3 regions of the Lysinibacillus sp. NPDC093692 genome follow, and region 1 is predicted to be linked to each of the others. Evidence: riboswitches for the same ligand, from Rfam matches in the RefSeq annotation. Region 1 holds a riboswitch; each other region holds the start of a gene.
What was found. Region 1 has a riboswitch for S-adenosylmethionine ahead of metK (methionine adenosyltransferase). Riboswitches for the same ligand answer to the same signal wherever they lie in the genome.
Positions count from the first base shown of each region.

Region 1 (5,356 bases):
ATCCTCAATTATAGCCTTAACATTGTTAGGGAGATCTTCTCCTGAGGCCATCATCACTGTAGCACCTCCCATGGAAATACCATACAAAATAATTTCAGCGTTTTTATCCGAATTGGTAACATTATTAATCCAAGAGACTACATCAAGTCGATCGTGCCAGCCCATCCCAATATAGTCACCCTCGCTTTTTCCATGAGCTCTTGCATCGGGTATGAGAACATTGTAGCCTGAATCATAAAAATGCTTAGCATACTTTGACATTTGTGAGCCATCAGATGAATATCCATGGAAAACAATTGCCCATTTATTTGTTTCGTTTGTATTTTTAAGCGTATAGGCATGTAATTTCAAATGATCAAAAGACTTTACATAAGAATCCTGGTAATTCTCTTTAAACCACTTTTCGCTCTCTTCTTTTTCTTTAGCTTCCTTAGGATTAACAGCGATTGAATTGTGCGGAGCATCAAGCACAGCTGATTTATCTGTATTAGGATTTAAAGCGAGATTATAAAAATAATTCCCTGCAAAAAATCCAGCACCAACAAACAATACTAATAGAAGACTGACAATGATAATAATTACTTTATACTTTCTTTTCATATATTTCCCCCTAAAACTTCTATTATGAATTATACACAAAGTTGACAATATGAAAAGTGGACTTTTCTAAAATAGGGGAAAATAAAAAAGGGGATGACTTGAATCGTTCCCTTTGTATGTTGTCGAACTACTATTAATTTAAAACGCTACTGTTTTGAATGCGAAATCGAAGCGGCAGCAAAAAACAAAGTAGAGGAAGTGGCTAGATACATAGGATAGCGAGTAGCTTAGTATGGAAATCTCCCTCATTTTCACAAAAATTTCCTCTTTCAACAATAAAAAAAGGGAACGACTGAAATCGTTCCCTTTGCTTAGTAAATTATTTTAATGGACCACCAAGGTTTGTGATAGCTTCAGAAACATTTGAGAATTTCTTGAAGTTGTCGTTGAATAAACCAGCAAGTTCAGCAGCTTTTTTATCATAAGCAGCTTTGTCTGCCCATGCATCACGAGGATTAAGCACTTCAGTTGGTACACCCTCAATAGTAGTTGGGATGTTTAAACCGAATACTGAATCTTGAATTGTTTCAACATCAGTTAATTTACCATCAATTGCAGCGCGCACCATTGTACGAGTGTAAGAAAGCTTCATACGGCTACCAGTACCATATTCGCCACCAGTCCAACCAGTGTTCACTAAGAATACTTGTGCACCGTGCTCGTCAATTTTTTGACCTAACATTTCAGCATAAACTGTTGCTGGAAGTGGAAGGAATGGAGAACCGAAGCAAGTAGAGAATACTGGTTCTGGCTCTGTTACACCACGTTCTGTACCAGCAAGTTTAGATGTGAAACCGCTTAGGAAGTGGTACATTGCTTGCTCTTTTGTTAATTTACTGATTGGAGGTAATACGCCAAATGCATCAGCTGTTAAGAAGATGATTGTTTTTGGGTGACCAGCAACAGATGGATCAACAATATTTTCAATGTATTGAATTGGATAAGCTACACGTGTATTTTCTGTTAATGAACCGTCATCATAGTCACAAACACGAGTTTCTGGATCAACAGCTACGTTTTCTAAAACAGATCCGAAGCGGATTGCGTTGTAGATTTCTGGTTCTTTTTCAGCAGAAAGGTTAATTGTTTTTGCGTAGCAACCGCCCTCAATGTTGAATACACCGTTATCAGACCATCCGTGTTCATCGTCACCGATAAGCTTACGGTCAGGATCTGCTGATAAAGTAGTTTTACCAGTACCAGATAAACCGAAGAATAATGCAACATCACCAGCTTCACCAACGTTTGCTGAGCAGTGCATTGAAAGGATGCCTTGTTGTGGTAATAAGTAGTTCATAATACCGAAAATAGACTTTTTGATTTCACCAGCGTATTCAGTACCACCGATTAGGATGATTTTCTTTTCAAGTGATACAATGATGAATGTTTCAGAAGCAGTGCCATCAACGGCAGGGTCTGCTTTGAAATTAGGAGCTGAGATAACTGTGAAGTCAGCAACATGAGAAGCTAATTCCTCTTTAGTTGGACGGATAAATAATTGATGAGCGAACAGATTGTGCCAAGCATATTCATTGATTACTTGGATGCTTAATTGAGAATCTTTGTCAGCACCAGCAAAGCCTTTGAATACGAATAATTCGTCACGTTCTTTTAAATATTTTACTACTTTTACATATAAGTTATCGAACACTTCAGAAGAAATTGGTCGGTTAACTTTTCCCCAGTCAATTTTATCTTTTGTGCTCTCTTCTTCTACCGTATATTTATCTTTAGGTGAACGACCAGTGTATTTGCCAGTTTCTGCACGAACTGCGCCATCTACTGTTAACATAGCTTCACCACGAGAAGTAGCTTTTTCAGCTAATTGTGGTACTGAAAGTTGAACATTAATGTTACCGCCGCTTAATAATTCCTTCAGTTCGTTTGCAATTTCTACTGAATTCATCGATTAAATACCATCCTTTTTTATAGTATTCCCTTGAGTCTGAGGGAGATTTTCTTAATTTCAAAAATAGTATAACACAATTGCTTAAATAATCTATACTAATTCAGAAATTATTTTTCAGATTTTATTACTTTTCAAGAAAACGACAAAAAGTAAATTGATTCGTTTTGATAATGCTTTTTACCCTATTTATTATAAGTGATCAGTCAATCACTTTCGACACAGCAAAATTGTGTTCTAGAAGCTTTTGGCTTATATGAGGTTCGCACAGGATGTGAAGTTTTAGCTTGTTTTTTATTAGTTGGAGCTTGTCTTCGATTGAAAAGGGGCTACAATCATTTTCATCCACCACATGTTCCGTAGCTGACGCTTTGCTTTCACTACAAAATGTGCTGTAAAGGGTTACACATATGTTAACACATGATGTGAGGTGGAGAGTAGGGATTATTTTGTTTGAATTTACAGGATAATACAAATAGGTTTCATAATAATGGTATAACTGTAGCTGACGCTTTGCTTTCGCTACAGATAAACAAAGCGAACGGAATCGGTTTTGTGCTTAGACCTGGAGATGTTCTTTGTGCGAAAGCGACAACACGAGAGCCGACGTGATGTCGCTTTCGGCAATGCTGCAGGACGTGGTGTTCTTACACTGAGATTCTCTATTTTAGCGGGTGTTTGGGCACTTGCTGAAAGAAGTTAAAAATATTTGACAACGTTCGACCTTTTACGTATTATGAGATATTGAACGGATACTCTTATCCCGAGCTGGTGGAGGGTCAGGCCCTGTGAAACCCGGCAACCTGCATGAACTATTTCACGACATGCGCTGGTGCCAACCTGATGCAAGGGAACCCCCTTGAACGATAAGAGTGAAAGGTTACGAAGTCATTATTCCTTTCCTCATGTTAAGTAAGCGTGAGAAAAGGATTTTTTTATTGTTAAAAACGAATGTAAAGGTAAGTATATAGTCCTTTCCTTATTATAATGACGGATCTTTCGAAAACCTCGTGTTAAAAGTAGTAGTTGTTTTTTGTGCGAAAGTGAAACGACAGCAACAGTTGTTTTTTTGTACGAAAGCGCAGTGCAAACGTAGCGACAGCAACAACTGCTTTAGAGTTCAATCTATAGGAGCGGGCTTGACATGGGTAATGAGTACCGTATTAATTCGCAAATATTATTTGTAAAAGTAATAGGAGGAAAACCAAATGACAAAACGTCGACTGTTTACATCAGAGAGTGTAACAGAAGGACATCCAGACAAAATATGTGATCAAATCTCGGATGCCATTTTAGATGCTATTTTAGCAGAAGATCCAAACGCACGTGTAGCGTGTGAAACAACAGTAACAACTGGTTTAGTACTAGTAGCAGGAGAAATTACTACCTCTACTTATGTAGACATTAAAGGTATCGTTCGTGATACTGTAGCAGAAATCGGTTATACACGTGGGAAATATGGCTTTGATGCTGAAAATCTAGCAGTACTTGTTGCTATTGGTGAACAATCACCTGATATTGCTCAAGGTGTTGACCAAGCATTAGAGGCACGTGAAGGCTCTATGACAGACGCTGACATTGAAGCAATTGGCGCAGGTGACCAAGGTTTAATGTTCGGTTATGCATGTAACGAAACACCAGAGCTTATGCCATTACCAATTAGTTTAGCGCATAAATTGGCTCGTCGCTTAACGGAAGTACGTAAATCTGATGAACTAGGTTATTTACGTCCAGACGGAAAAACACAAGTGACAATTGAATATGATGAAAACAATGTACCAGTGCGCGTTGATACGATTGTCATTTCTACACAGCATGACGAAGAAGCTACACTTGAGCAAATTCAAGCAGACTTAAAAGAATTTGTTATTGCTCCAGTTGTTCCAAGTGAATTATTAGATGCCGAGACTAAATATTTCATCAACCCAACTGGTCGATTCGTAATTGGTGGTCCAAAAGGAGATGCTGGTCTAACTGGACGTAAAATCATCGTTGATACATACGGTGGCTATGCCCGTCATGGTGGTGGTGCTTTCTCTGGTAAGGATGCAACTAAGGTAGACCGTTCAGCGGCATATGCAGCCCGCTATGTGGCAAAAAATATCGTAGCAGCTGGTTTAGCAGATCGAGCTGAAGTACAACTAGCTTATGCGATTGGTGTTGCTCAACCTGTATCTATTGCTGTTGATACATTCGGGACAGGAAAAGTTACGGAAAGTGAAATTGTAAAATGGGTACGCGAGCTATTTGACCTACGCCCAGCAGGGATTATTAAAATGCTTAACCTTCGTCGCCCAATTTATAAGCAAACTGCAGCATATGGTCACTTTGGTCGTACAGACTTAAATGTACCTTGGGAACAAACAGACAAAGCAGACGCATTACAAGAAAAAGCAGGTTTATAAACTATTCAGCTAAAGTAATAAAGTAGCTGGACCAATATTTTAAGATACTATTACAGAAAGGGGCTCTACATGCTATTGCCCCTTTCACTGTTTTTATACTAAAAAAAACTCCATATATAATCGTGTATGGCTAGGTTGTCCAAGCAAACGTGGAGCTGCTTTGATTAAGTTGAAATAACTATTTATTTTTTGGTTGAAGAGATTTATAGTATTGGCCTTTTTCTACATATTCATGTATGATGCGTTCCATATCTTCTTTATCTTCATCGTTTAATTCTCTTACAACTTTTGCGGGACGCCCTAATGCTAAGCTATTTGGAGGAATGACTTTGCCTGGAGGAACAAGGCTACCTGCCCCAATAAATGCACCCTCTCCAATCTCCGCTCCGTCTAATATGATAGAGCCCATACCTATTAAGGCTTTTTTACGAATCGTACAGCTATG
Region 1 covers NZ_JBNNUW010000005.1:241,254-246,609, reverse strand. The annotation lists gene ACQKN4_RS08155 (alpha/beta hydrolase) at 1-600, opposite strand, end outside; gene pckA (phosphoenolpyruvate carboxykinase (ATP)) at 920-2,506, opposite strand; gene ACQKN4_RS08145 (hypothetical protein) at 3,087-3,209, shown strand; SAM riboswitch class I at 3,262-3,379, shown strand; gene metK (methionine adenosyltransferase) at 3,715-4,911, shown strand; gene ACQKN4_RS08135 (gamma carbonic anhydrase family protein) at 5,090-5,356, opposite strand, start outside.

Region 2 (5,356 bases), on a different contig from region 1:
GGGAGGAATTGTCTTAATTACGATCATCACACTATCGATCCTTGTCCTTGGCCCGGCAAATACTGCTTCACGGACATTCCCTAGCTATGCATTAGCCCAAAGAATTTCAATCGGGAACTTTTTACAACGTATGGAAGTAATTATGGCAGCCATGTGGATTATTACTATTTTTATTAGAACTTTTATGTATTTTTATGCTTCGGTTATCGGGATCGCACAATTATGTAAAATTAAAAATCATCGACCACTCATTTTTCCACTCGGCATGATTATCCTTGGACTTTCACAAATTGTTCATCCAAATATTATTCATTCAGATATTTACAATAGAGATATATGGCCTATATTCGCATTCATTTTAATGATCTTATTGCCATTACTATTATTACTTGTCGCTAAGATTCGTAAAATCAATGGTAATCAAGGAAATAATACGCAATGTAATAGCGGTACGCAAAATCAAAATGGAAATACTACACAAAGTGATAGTAGTAGCAATGGCGGTAACGCTTCTCAAAGTGCTGGTAGTAGTAATAATGATAGTTCTGCCCAAAGTGCAAGTAATAACAATAATTCTACTCAAAGTGATTGTAACGGTAATGGTGGGAATGCTTCTCAAAGTACAAGTAGTGACAGTGGTGGTAACGCTTCTCAAAGTGCGGGTAGTAGCAATAATGACAATTCTGCTCAAAATACAAGTAATAGCAATAATTCTACTCAAAGCGATTGTAACGGCAATGGTGGTAATCCTTCTCAAAGTACAAGTAGTGACAGTGGCGGTAATGCTTCTCAAAGTGCTGATAGTAGCAATAATGATAGTTCTGCCCAAAGTGCAAGTAATAACAATAATTCTACTCAAAGCGATTGTAACGGCAATGGTGGTAATCCTTCTCAAAGTACAAGTAGTAGCAATAATGACAATTCTGCTCAAAATGCAAGTAATAGCAATAATTCTACTCAAAGCGATTGTAACGGCAATGGTGGTAATCCTTCTCAAAGTACAAGTAGTAGCAACAATGACAATTCTGCTCAAAATGCAAGTAATAGTACTGCCGAAAATACTACTCAAAGTAAAATTGAAAACGATACCGGCAATTCTACACAAAATGATAGTGATACCGGAAATACACCAAACAGTGATAAGAATAAAAAATCGCCAGACAATTAACAGCAGTGTGGTTCATTACCAAAAGTGAAGCGGCTCATCGGACGCCCCCCAGGAGGCTCTGTGCGAAAGCAAAGCGGCAGCTACAAAGTGACCAGCCGGAACGGAAATGAGAAAAGTAAAAAATGATGACCCAAAAATATCAAGGTCATCATTTTTCTATGGCATTAAATATGATATTCAATTTGATCAACAAAATCCCATTCGTATGGTGTTTCTTGATAAACATAGTAGTTCAACCAGTTCGAGAATAACAAATGTGTATGGGCACGCCACGTATTAATCGGTTCATTTGCTGGATCATCATTAGGGAAGTAATTCAAGGGCACATCAATATCTAATCCTTTCGCAACATCGCGACTATATTCATCCGCTAAAGTTGTCGCATCATATTCAAGGTGACCAGTAATCATAATATTTTTATTGTCTTTAGATTGCACAATAAAAACACCAGCATCTTCTGAATAAGAGAGCAATCGTAAATCAGGGTGGTTGCGTACTTCATCAGTCGATACAGACGTATAACGCGAATGTGGTGCCGTAAACAAATCACTAAAGCCGCGTACTAAATCCACTGTTAAATCCGTAATGACATGAGAATATACACCTGAGCATTTAGCAGAAAGCCCAATTTTGCCAATACCGTAATGATGGTATAACGCTGCCTGTGCACCCCAACATATATGTAGAACCGATGTTACGTTCGTTTTGGACCATTCCATAATTTCTGAAATTTCCTGCCAGTAGTTCACTTCTTCAAACGGCATTTTTTCTACTGGTGCACCCGTAATAATCATGCCATCATAGCGACGATGACGAATTTGATCGAACGTCGTATAAAATAATTGTAAATGTGATTTACTAACATTTTTCGATTCATGAGTAGCAGTATTCAAAAATGTAATATTCACTTGTAACGGGGTATTCCCTAATAAACGTAGTAATTGCAGCTCTGTTTTTTCTTTTTCTGGCATTAAATTAAAGATTAAGATATTTAACGGACGAATTTGTTGAGTTTTCGCTCTATCCTCTTCCATTATGAAGATTTTTTCCTCACGTAAATGTTCTCCAGCTGGTAAGTTTTTTGGAATATTAATTGGCATCTTGCATTCCCCTCTCTTATAGTTCTCTCTGTTAAACCCATTATTGGCCTTAGTCTCCATACACAGGCCTTGCGTAAAGTCTTTTTTTCGATGAAATTAAAAAATCCCCCTCATTCCATTTGAGATAGAATGAGAAGGATGTTTTCCACGTTCACTCTTATCTCTCAAAGGACAAATCCTTCGCTGGAATTAGCACCTTTCTAACTTTTGTTAGAGGTTGCTGAAGCGTCATCGGGCCAAATCCCTCAACTTCTCTTGATAAGATTATTTAATTAAAAAGAATTGTAACATGAACATTTAAGAATATCAACAATACATAGAATATTTTGTTATTAACCATGCATGTCATTATGTAATTTGTTTAAAACTAATATTGAAGCTAAGTCCATATATTTTATGGTAAACAAGCTGTAATTATGTTAACATATACCTTTAGTAACAGAGAGGAACGTGAATAGTTTGATTAAAATTGAATTTCCAAAACCAGATTTAGTAATTCGCCAACGCGAGCAAGATTTAAAACCAGGTGATGTACCAATCACACCGTATTTCGGTTTTATTGATTTCCATAAAATCACTCGTGAAAATGGCGGCATTTTCTTATTCTACAATGAACAGAATGAACTATTATTTGTCGGTAAAGCACGTAAAATTCGTCAACGTATTAAAAAGCATTTTGAAGACAATGTGTCACCGATGAAAAATCATCGTGATGAAGTTTTCAAAATTGAAGTGTACGAAGTAGATGATCCAATGGAACGTGAAATTTACGAAACATACGCGGTTAATACATTCCGCGCTAAATACAATGTTGATAAAGTTTTTTATTAAGATAAAAGATCTTATATTACAAAAAATAAGAATCTACAAGCCATCTGTGCTTGTAGATTCTTTTATTATCTTCACTCTACGAAAAAGGCTTTACGTTCTTTAGTAATCCATTCCTCAAGCTCCATATCATCATCGCGCGTTAACAATCGATTGACAAGCACGTCATGCCAAATATAATCCTCTAATAAATAAATATGCACAGGGTCATTTGTTATAAAAGCCGTTTCTTGATTGGACGGTGAGTGTCCATAAATCATCTCTTGACCATCTATAGACAGAATAAACCAATGGGGCGTGGAAGCATTCCTCGTATATTGAGTAATGCGGTGCTGGTCAATCGATGCAATATTTTCATCCACATACAAAGTAATTCCATGAACCGAAATACGCTGAGCGACCTCGTGTATATCTTCTCGCAATTTTTCATACATATCTTCCCACATTGATAATAGTACTTTTTTCTCCGCTTTTTGTAATAACGACTGACAATAATTGACGATTGCCTCTTTTCCTTTTAGCGTCACAACCTTATGCTCCGCTTCCTGCTCTTTTACCTCTAATTTTTCTAATTGATCACTAATCGACGTGAAATTCGATTGCCAGCGTTGCTCAATTTGTTGTAAAAACACAGCAACAGGAATGGAAGAGTATGTCGTTTGATCTGCCGTTTCTTCTTTCAGTACTAACCCTTTTTCAACAAGCACATTAAGTATGTCATATATTCTTGCACGTGGGATACCGGAGTTCTTACTTACTTGATAGGCACTAACATGACTATTTTGTACGAGTGCCGTATAGGCCTTTGCTTCATATTCTGTGAATCCCAGTTCTTTTAATTGGGCGATTAATAATTCCATCGAATCCCTCCATTTCCTCTATTATAGTTGAAGGCTATGAAGATTAGCCAACGAAAAAATTAGTCTTTACAGACACGTGAAATTTAGTTACTATTTCAGTAGTAACTATCTAAAGAGGTGTATACATGCTATTTGAAGTAGATTTAAATGTAGTCATATTATTAATATCTTTTGGATTTTTAGCCGCCTTTGTGGATGCCGTCGTTGGTGGTGGTGGCTTAATTGCATTACCCGCCCTCATGTTTGCCGGTTTAAATCCAGCAGCAGCCGTAGCAACTAATAAGCTTGCTGGTACAATGGGGTCTTTAACATCAACCATTTCCTTTTATCGTTCCGGTCAGCTAGAAATTCGTTCGGTTATCAAATACTTTCCCCTAGCCTTTATTGGATCACTCTTTGGTGCATGGACAGTACATTTAATAAACCCCGAATTACTAAAACCACTTATGCTAGTAATGCTTGCAGCTGTTGCAGTCTATACAATCTTCAAAAAAGACTGGGGTTCAGTAGCTGCAGTCAAAAATTTAAAGTCTACGCACTTAGTTTTATTCATGCTATTGTTATTTTGCATTGGTTTTTATGATGGATTCCTTGGTCCAGGAACCGGCTCATTTTTAATTTTTAGCTTTTTATTAATCGGCTTCGATTTTTTAAAGGCAGCAGGAAATGCCAAATTTTTAAACTTAGCAAGTAATTTTGCAGGCCTTTTAATGTTCGCCTACTTAGGTCAAATTCATTATGTCTACGGTTTACTGATGGGTGTAGCTCAAATTGCCGGTGCATTTGTAGGTTCCCGTATGGCGATAAAAAAAGGTAGCGGCTTTGTTCGCGTATTGTTTATTATCGTAACGATTACATTGCTCACTAAAAATGCTTATGATTACATAATTCATTAAAAAAACGCCGTAGATACGCTATTTCTACGGCGTTTTTGTTTGTTTATGAACTTTGGGTGTTCTATTTTTTAATTCGAGAGAGGTTTTTCGTTGTATCAGGGGTTCTTTCCGTCGTTCCATTGACCCTTTCCGTCGATTCAAGTTCTATCCATCAATTCAGTAATCCTATCCACGACTTTCGACATTCTATCCATCATTTCAAGGTTTCTATCCACGACTTTGAACGTTCTATCCATCATTTCAAGGTTTCTATCCACGACTTCGAACGTTCTATCCAACAATTCAGTGTTTCTATCCACGACTTTGAACGTTCTATCCATCATTTCAAGGTTTCTATCCACGACTTCGGACGTTCTATCCATCATTTCGAGGTTTCTATCCACGACTCTGAACGTTCTATCCATCAATTCAAGGTTTCTATCCACGACTCTCGACGTATTATCTATCACTCTTTGAATACAATATAAAACGCCGTAGATATTCAATCTCTACGGCGTTTTATAA
Region 2 covers NZ_JBNNUW010000008.1:37,513-42,868, reverse strand. The annotation lists gene ACQKN4_RS10700 (endospore germination permease) at 1-1,168, shown strand, start outside; gene metA (homoserine O-acetyltransferase MetA) at 1,333-2,268, opposite strand; SAM riboswitch class I at 2,423-2,533, opposite strand; gene ACQKN4_RS10690 (nucleotide excision repair endonuclease) at 2,728-3,099, shown strand; gene ACQKN4_RS10685 (TrmB family transcriptional regulator) at 3,171-3,956, opposite strand; gene ACQKN4_RS10680 (TSUP family transporter) at 4,082-4,852, shown strand; gene ACQKN4_RS10675 (hypothetical protein) at 4,990-5,217, opposite strand.
Region 2: it holds a riboswitch for S-adenosylmethionine, as region 1 does, so the genes downstream of both, metA (homoserine O-acetyltransferase MetA) here and metK (methionine adenosyltransferase) in region 1, are expected to answer to the same signal.

Region 3 (5,356 bases), on a different contig from region 1:
TCAAATTGGGAACTAGATTTATTAAAGGATATTATGCAAACTCCTGAGTTATTAAAAGAACAATTTTTTTCTCAACATTTGTTTTATTATTGCCAGAAAATTTCATATGAAACAGAGCATTTTCATTACGAACGTAATTTTAGATTATTCCTTATCAATAGTTCCTTCCAGCTCTCGGAAAAACAATTCATTGATTTGCTTGATAACCGTTATTTAGGCAGAGGTATCATAGATTTTTTAATTTTACAATTAGTTAAATCAAAGTACAAATATCTAACGGAAGGGGTAGCCTACAAATCGTTTTCTACTGAGGTGAGAAAAATCATAAGGGAAGCAAATATGTCTGTTAATAGCTATATAAATGAATTAGTTAGTCAGGCTAATAAATGTAGGGATGGAATTATTTACGAAGAAGAAAAGAATGAAATTGTCCAAATAGTAGAGAAGATGATTAAGATAACAAAATAAAAGTAGTGATCTGATTAAGGAAATATAAAAAAAGCAAGTAATTATAAAAAAACCTTCTCTGTAATAGAAATGGCAAGAATAGATGAGGGAATTGCAACTTGGAGGATTTGATTATCAAATCCTCTTTTCTTGTTATACCCTTAGGCTTTCTTAATGTCTATAATAAAATAAATTAGTACAAAGATTGTCTTTCATGTCTAACACGTTTTTTTGAAAAATCCTCTTTGTTGCATTAGCTTTCTTTTAAATATAGATCTATTCGATTTCACTACATCTATATACTTTATAAAAAACAACTAAATTAATGGAAAACGATTATGCCAAAATAAAGAGACGTTGTTTTTGCAACGGTTTTTTATACAAAAAAAAGCATGAATTATAATAGGTTAAATACAAAAAAAGAGTATTTAAAAGTAATTAGTTATTTAAATAAACTAGAAGTAGTGTGTAATTTTGAAAATCATTCAGAATTTTTGAGATTCTTACAAATTTATATGCGATCTTTAACGAGATTAGGAATTTGTCATGCAAGGGAGTATCTCGATGACTATTCTAATTTTGAGCAAGCAAGTACACAAATAGCTAAATTAGAATTGATAAAAAAACAATTAGTCAATACCAAAATCCATCACCAAAGTTTAGGGATTGTAGCAATGCAAGATGATTTGACTATAATTATTGCTTTTTTAGATAAATTGTTAGAAATCATCCAATTCAATATTAATTTAGCTAATTTACAGAGTAACAATGATAGGAGAGCTGGTTTACAAGTTAATAGAAGTCATTTGGAATCATTTGATAATTTAGAAAACTGTTAAATGAACAAATAGATCTTAATTCCGTTTTTAATGATCTTAACGAGAGTTATATAAAAGTGAAATTTCTTATAACAAATAACGGAATTAGTAAAGAGGAAAGAACTACAAATAAAGAATGGATCGAAGTAAAAAATCCAATCGTTTTGATGAATCTTTTTTCAAAACGATTGGATTATTCAATGAAAATCAATAGTTTTTAAAGCAACACCCATCACATTAAAGTGATAAAGTTCAGGCTTTCCTTGGTTTCGGATATCCAATAAGGATAGCGATAATCCCGCAAATCCCTATCAAAATCGGATAGAAAGAGTATTGCAACATGCTCACTGGCGATATTCCAGCAACGCTTGCGGCTGCCAGGAACTGGGCTCCGTATGGCAGAAGACCTTGGGTTGTACAGGAGAAAATATCTAATATACTTGCGGACTTTCTCGGCTCAATCCCATACTGGTCAGCAATATTTTTTGCAAGCGGACCAGCAATTAAAATAGCAATTGTATTATTGGCTGTAGATAAATTAGTTAGCCCCACAAGACCGGCAATCCCGAATTCAGCACCCTTTTTCGATTTAATTCTTCGTGTGGCAAGGTGAAGTAGGAAGTCAATCCCTCCGTTAAGCTTAATAATTTCCACCATTCCAGCTATTAAGATCGCAAGAAATGCCATTTCATACATGCCTGACATTCCTTCGCCGATCTTTTGAAAAAGGTCCATTAACTGATAGCTGCCATCCGCTAAGCCGACAGCCCCGGCCAGAACAATCCCAAATGCAAGAACAAGGAAAACATTCATGCCAATTAGCGCAAAAATAATAACTAATACATAAGGAACAATTTTTATCCAACTATAGCTTAAATGCTCTACTTGTGTCGCAGTTCCACCCATTGTGATAATTCCTAAAATAATGCTCGTTACAATAGCTGCTGGCAACACAATCCAAAAATTCACCTTAAATTTATCTTTCATTTGTGCGCCTTGTGAACGAACGGCAGTAATGGTTGTATCTGAAATAAAGGATAAATTATCGCCAAACATCGATCCTCCAACAATAGCTGCCATTACTAAAGCCATTGAAAAGTCGGTATGCTCACTGATCCCAACTCCAATTGGCGCCAGTGCAACAATCGTTCCTACTGAAGTACCCATTGATAGGGAGATAAAGCAGGCGATGATGAATAAGCCTACGACAAGGAGATTTTGCGGAATGACCGACAAAGCAAAGTTAACAGTGGAGTCCACTGCTCCCATACCTTTTGCTACTTCTGAAAAGGCGCCAGCTAATAGAAAAATAACAACCATCAGCATGACATTTAAATTTCCTGCGCCTTTACAAAAAATATCAACTTTATGTGAAAATGATTCTTTTCGATTCATCGCCAGAGCCACAGCGCCCGCAATGGCAATGGCTACAATGACTGGGAAGGCGTAAAAATCACCTGTAATAACCCCTGAACCAATAAATAAAATCAAAAAAACAACAAATGGGATTAGCGCCCATGGATTTTCTTTCTTCATTGTTCTACCTCCAAAAATTAAAAATGGATCGTCTTTGTCCATTTTTCTCTAAAAAAAGACCTCTTCTTGAAAAACAAGAAGAGGTCTTATATTTATAAAACACTCCTCTTATCTATCAAGCCTTTGCTTGCTGGATTTGGCACAGTAACTTAATCACAAAGTTCCGCTGCCGAGATTTCATAGGGCCAGTCCCTCCATCTCTCTTGATAAGAAGAAAAACATATTATTTTTTGCACAATAATGAAATATTATAATAAAACATCTATATTTGCAACTTATTTTTAATCAAATTGAATTTCAAAACGACATAAAAGTACTTTTTCTCAAAAAGGTCTGCTTTAAGGCTACTAAGAGAAGCTTTAAATTCTCGCGAAATTTAGTGCCTTTAATCTCTTGAAACTGAAAAAGATTTAATATTATTCATCTGGTAATGGATTTTTTTGACAATATAGTAATCGTAAACTATAGTAAAAATACAATATTTAAATAATATTAAAAATGAAATGGAACGTTTCCTAAAGCTAAGGGTGAATTTATGAGTAATTTTATTGTAATGCAAAATGCTACACACGAGGAAGAAATTATCGGAGGATATATGTGGTCCCCGCAAAAAAATAAAAATGGAAATAGCAATCATGCGTATGAACGAATGGCTACAATTAAGGCTGGTAATAAAATTTACAGCTGTTATGGTCAAGCGATTCGTGCGGTAGGTATAGCGACGTCAGATTGTTATATTGCAGAACAACCACATGAGCTACAAGAGAAAAATCTATGGTCAGACGATGGGTATAAAGTGGATGTAGATTTCACAATTTTAGAACATCCAATTATAATTAGAGCTGTTTGGGGAGATATGGAATCTGATCGTCCGCAAAAATATTCTGCCTTTCAAGAAAATGGACATGGAAATCAGGCTTACTTATTTCCATGTCCTGAAGCTTGGGCTAGCTTGTTTGACAGCTTTCTGAACGAAGATAGCTCAGAGGCTGGAGCAGAAGCAGAACTAATAGAAGATGGTGAAATTAACGAGGAAACGTTTGCGACTTCTAGTTACGAGCAGGGAGAGTCTAGAGTTAGTAATAGGGTAGCGGGTAGTACAAAGAAACGTGGTCGAGTAGTAAGCCAAGAACAGCTACAAAAAGACTTGAAAAAGCGTAAAAAAATTGGTGATATTGCAGAACAAAAAGTATTTGAATATGTAAAAAAGAAAGTAATAGAAGTATTCGGAGAACAATACGGAGAGCAGGTAGAGCATGTTGCGCAAACACAAGGTGACGGATTAGGATACGATATTACAGCGTTCGATTATTTACAGCCACAGTCTCCTCCAAGACCAATAAAAATTGAAGTGAAGGGTACAACATCAACAAGTACAAGCGCAGTCTATTCAATTTCTTATCCTGAATTGGAAAAATTTATTCAGTATAAGGATGAAATGTGGCTAGTACGTGTATATGGTGTAGGTAAGAAAAGTGAAATGAAAATGGAAATAGATAATGACTTTAGTAGTTATCACTCAGTAAGTGATTTGCTGACACGTAAGTATGCATATATTCCATCAACTATTGATGTATATGGCACACGAGTGGAGAGTAATAAATATAGATAAAAAATAGGGTTTGAAAATTCACTACATAAGAAAGACTCGACATACATAAAAAATGCAGCAAACTTCAAATAAGTTTGCTGCATTTTTCTTTCGGTTTATAAACCTTCCTCAAAAAAGTCTAAATCCATACGTTTTATTGTAAAGGTTTGTACATTCGATACACCTACATTGTATAAAAACATTAACTCAGTAAGTTTCATCCCATCAATTAAAATTAATGATTTCTCGATACTCTCGGAATATGCAATTGCTTCTTTCGTAAAACGAGAGGTAGTGATAAAAATGCCTTTGTTAGCTTTAAAGCCTACCAAGCTTCCAACAAATGCTTGGATATCAGGTCTTGAAACTGGATTTGTCCAACGTTTTCCCTGTAAGTAGATTTTATCTAATCCGAGGATGTCTTCTTTCACAATGCCATCGATTCCTCCATCACCCGATTTCCCTACTGCTTTCCCGGCATCTGAAATCGATCCCCCGTAACCCATTGCTACGATTAAGTTAACAATTAATTGCTCAAAGAATTGAGGGGAGCATTCCATAATTTTTTCTAATAGTTCAGTTTGCAATGACTGCTTTAAGATTTGATAGTTTTCATTCATAATTTCTAAGGGGGTTCTGGAATCCTCAGAAATAACTGTTTTTATATAAGAATCTGTGGAAGGTTTTGTCCGGTTTTTAAATTCTAAAAATTGAGGGTAACGTTCTAATACTTTCTGATTGATTTCTTTAACAGACGAATCTAGAAGAAGTCTTAAGCCTTCAGGTGTAATTTTAAATACAGCGCGTTTTGGACTACTAATGAGACCAGCATTTTTAAGGTATGTACGTGCCCAACCTATTCGATTGACGACAACTGTTTGATTTCCACTAGGGAGAAGTTCTTCTACTTGTTCTTCTGATAAATTGAAATATTGAGGTAGGAATTCATATAATTCTTTTAATG
Region 3 covers NZ_JBNNUW010000018.1:48,278-53,633, forward strand. The annotation lists gene ACQKN4_RS17810 (hypothetical protein) at 1-468, shown strand, start outside; gene ACQKN4_RS17815 (hypothetical protein) at 840-1,286, shown strand; gene ACQKN4_RS17820 (Na+/H+ antiporter NhaC family protein) at 1,518-2,801, opposite strand; SAM riboswitch class I at 2,907-3,014, opposite strand; gene ACQKN4_RS17825 (DUF3883 domain-containing protein) at 3,337-4,413, shown strand; gene ACQKN4_RS17830 (restriction endonuclease) at 4,509-5,356, opposite strand, start outside.
Region 3: it holds a riboswitch for S-adenosylmethionine, as region 1 does, so the genes downstream of both, ACQKN4_RS17820 (Na+/H+ antiporter NhaC family protein) here and metK (methionine adenosyltransferase) in region 1, are expected to answer to the same signal.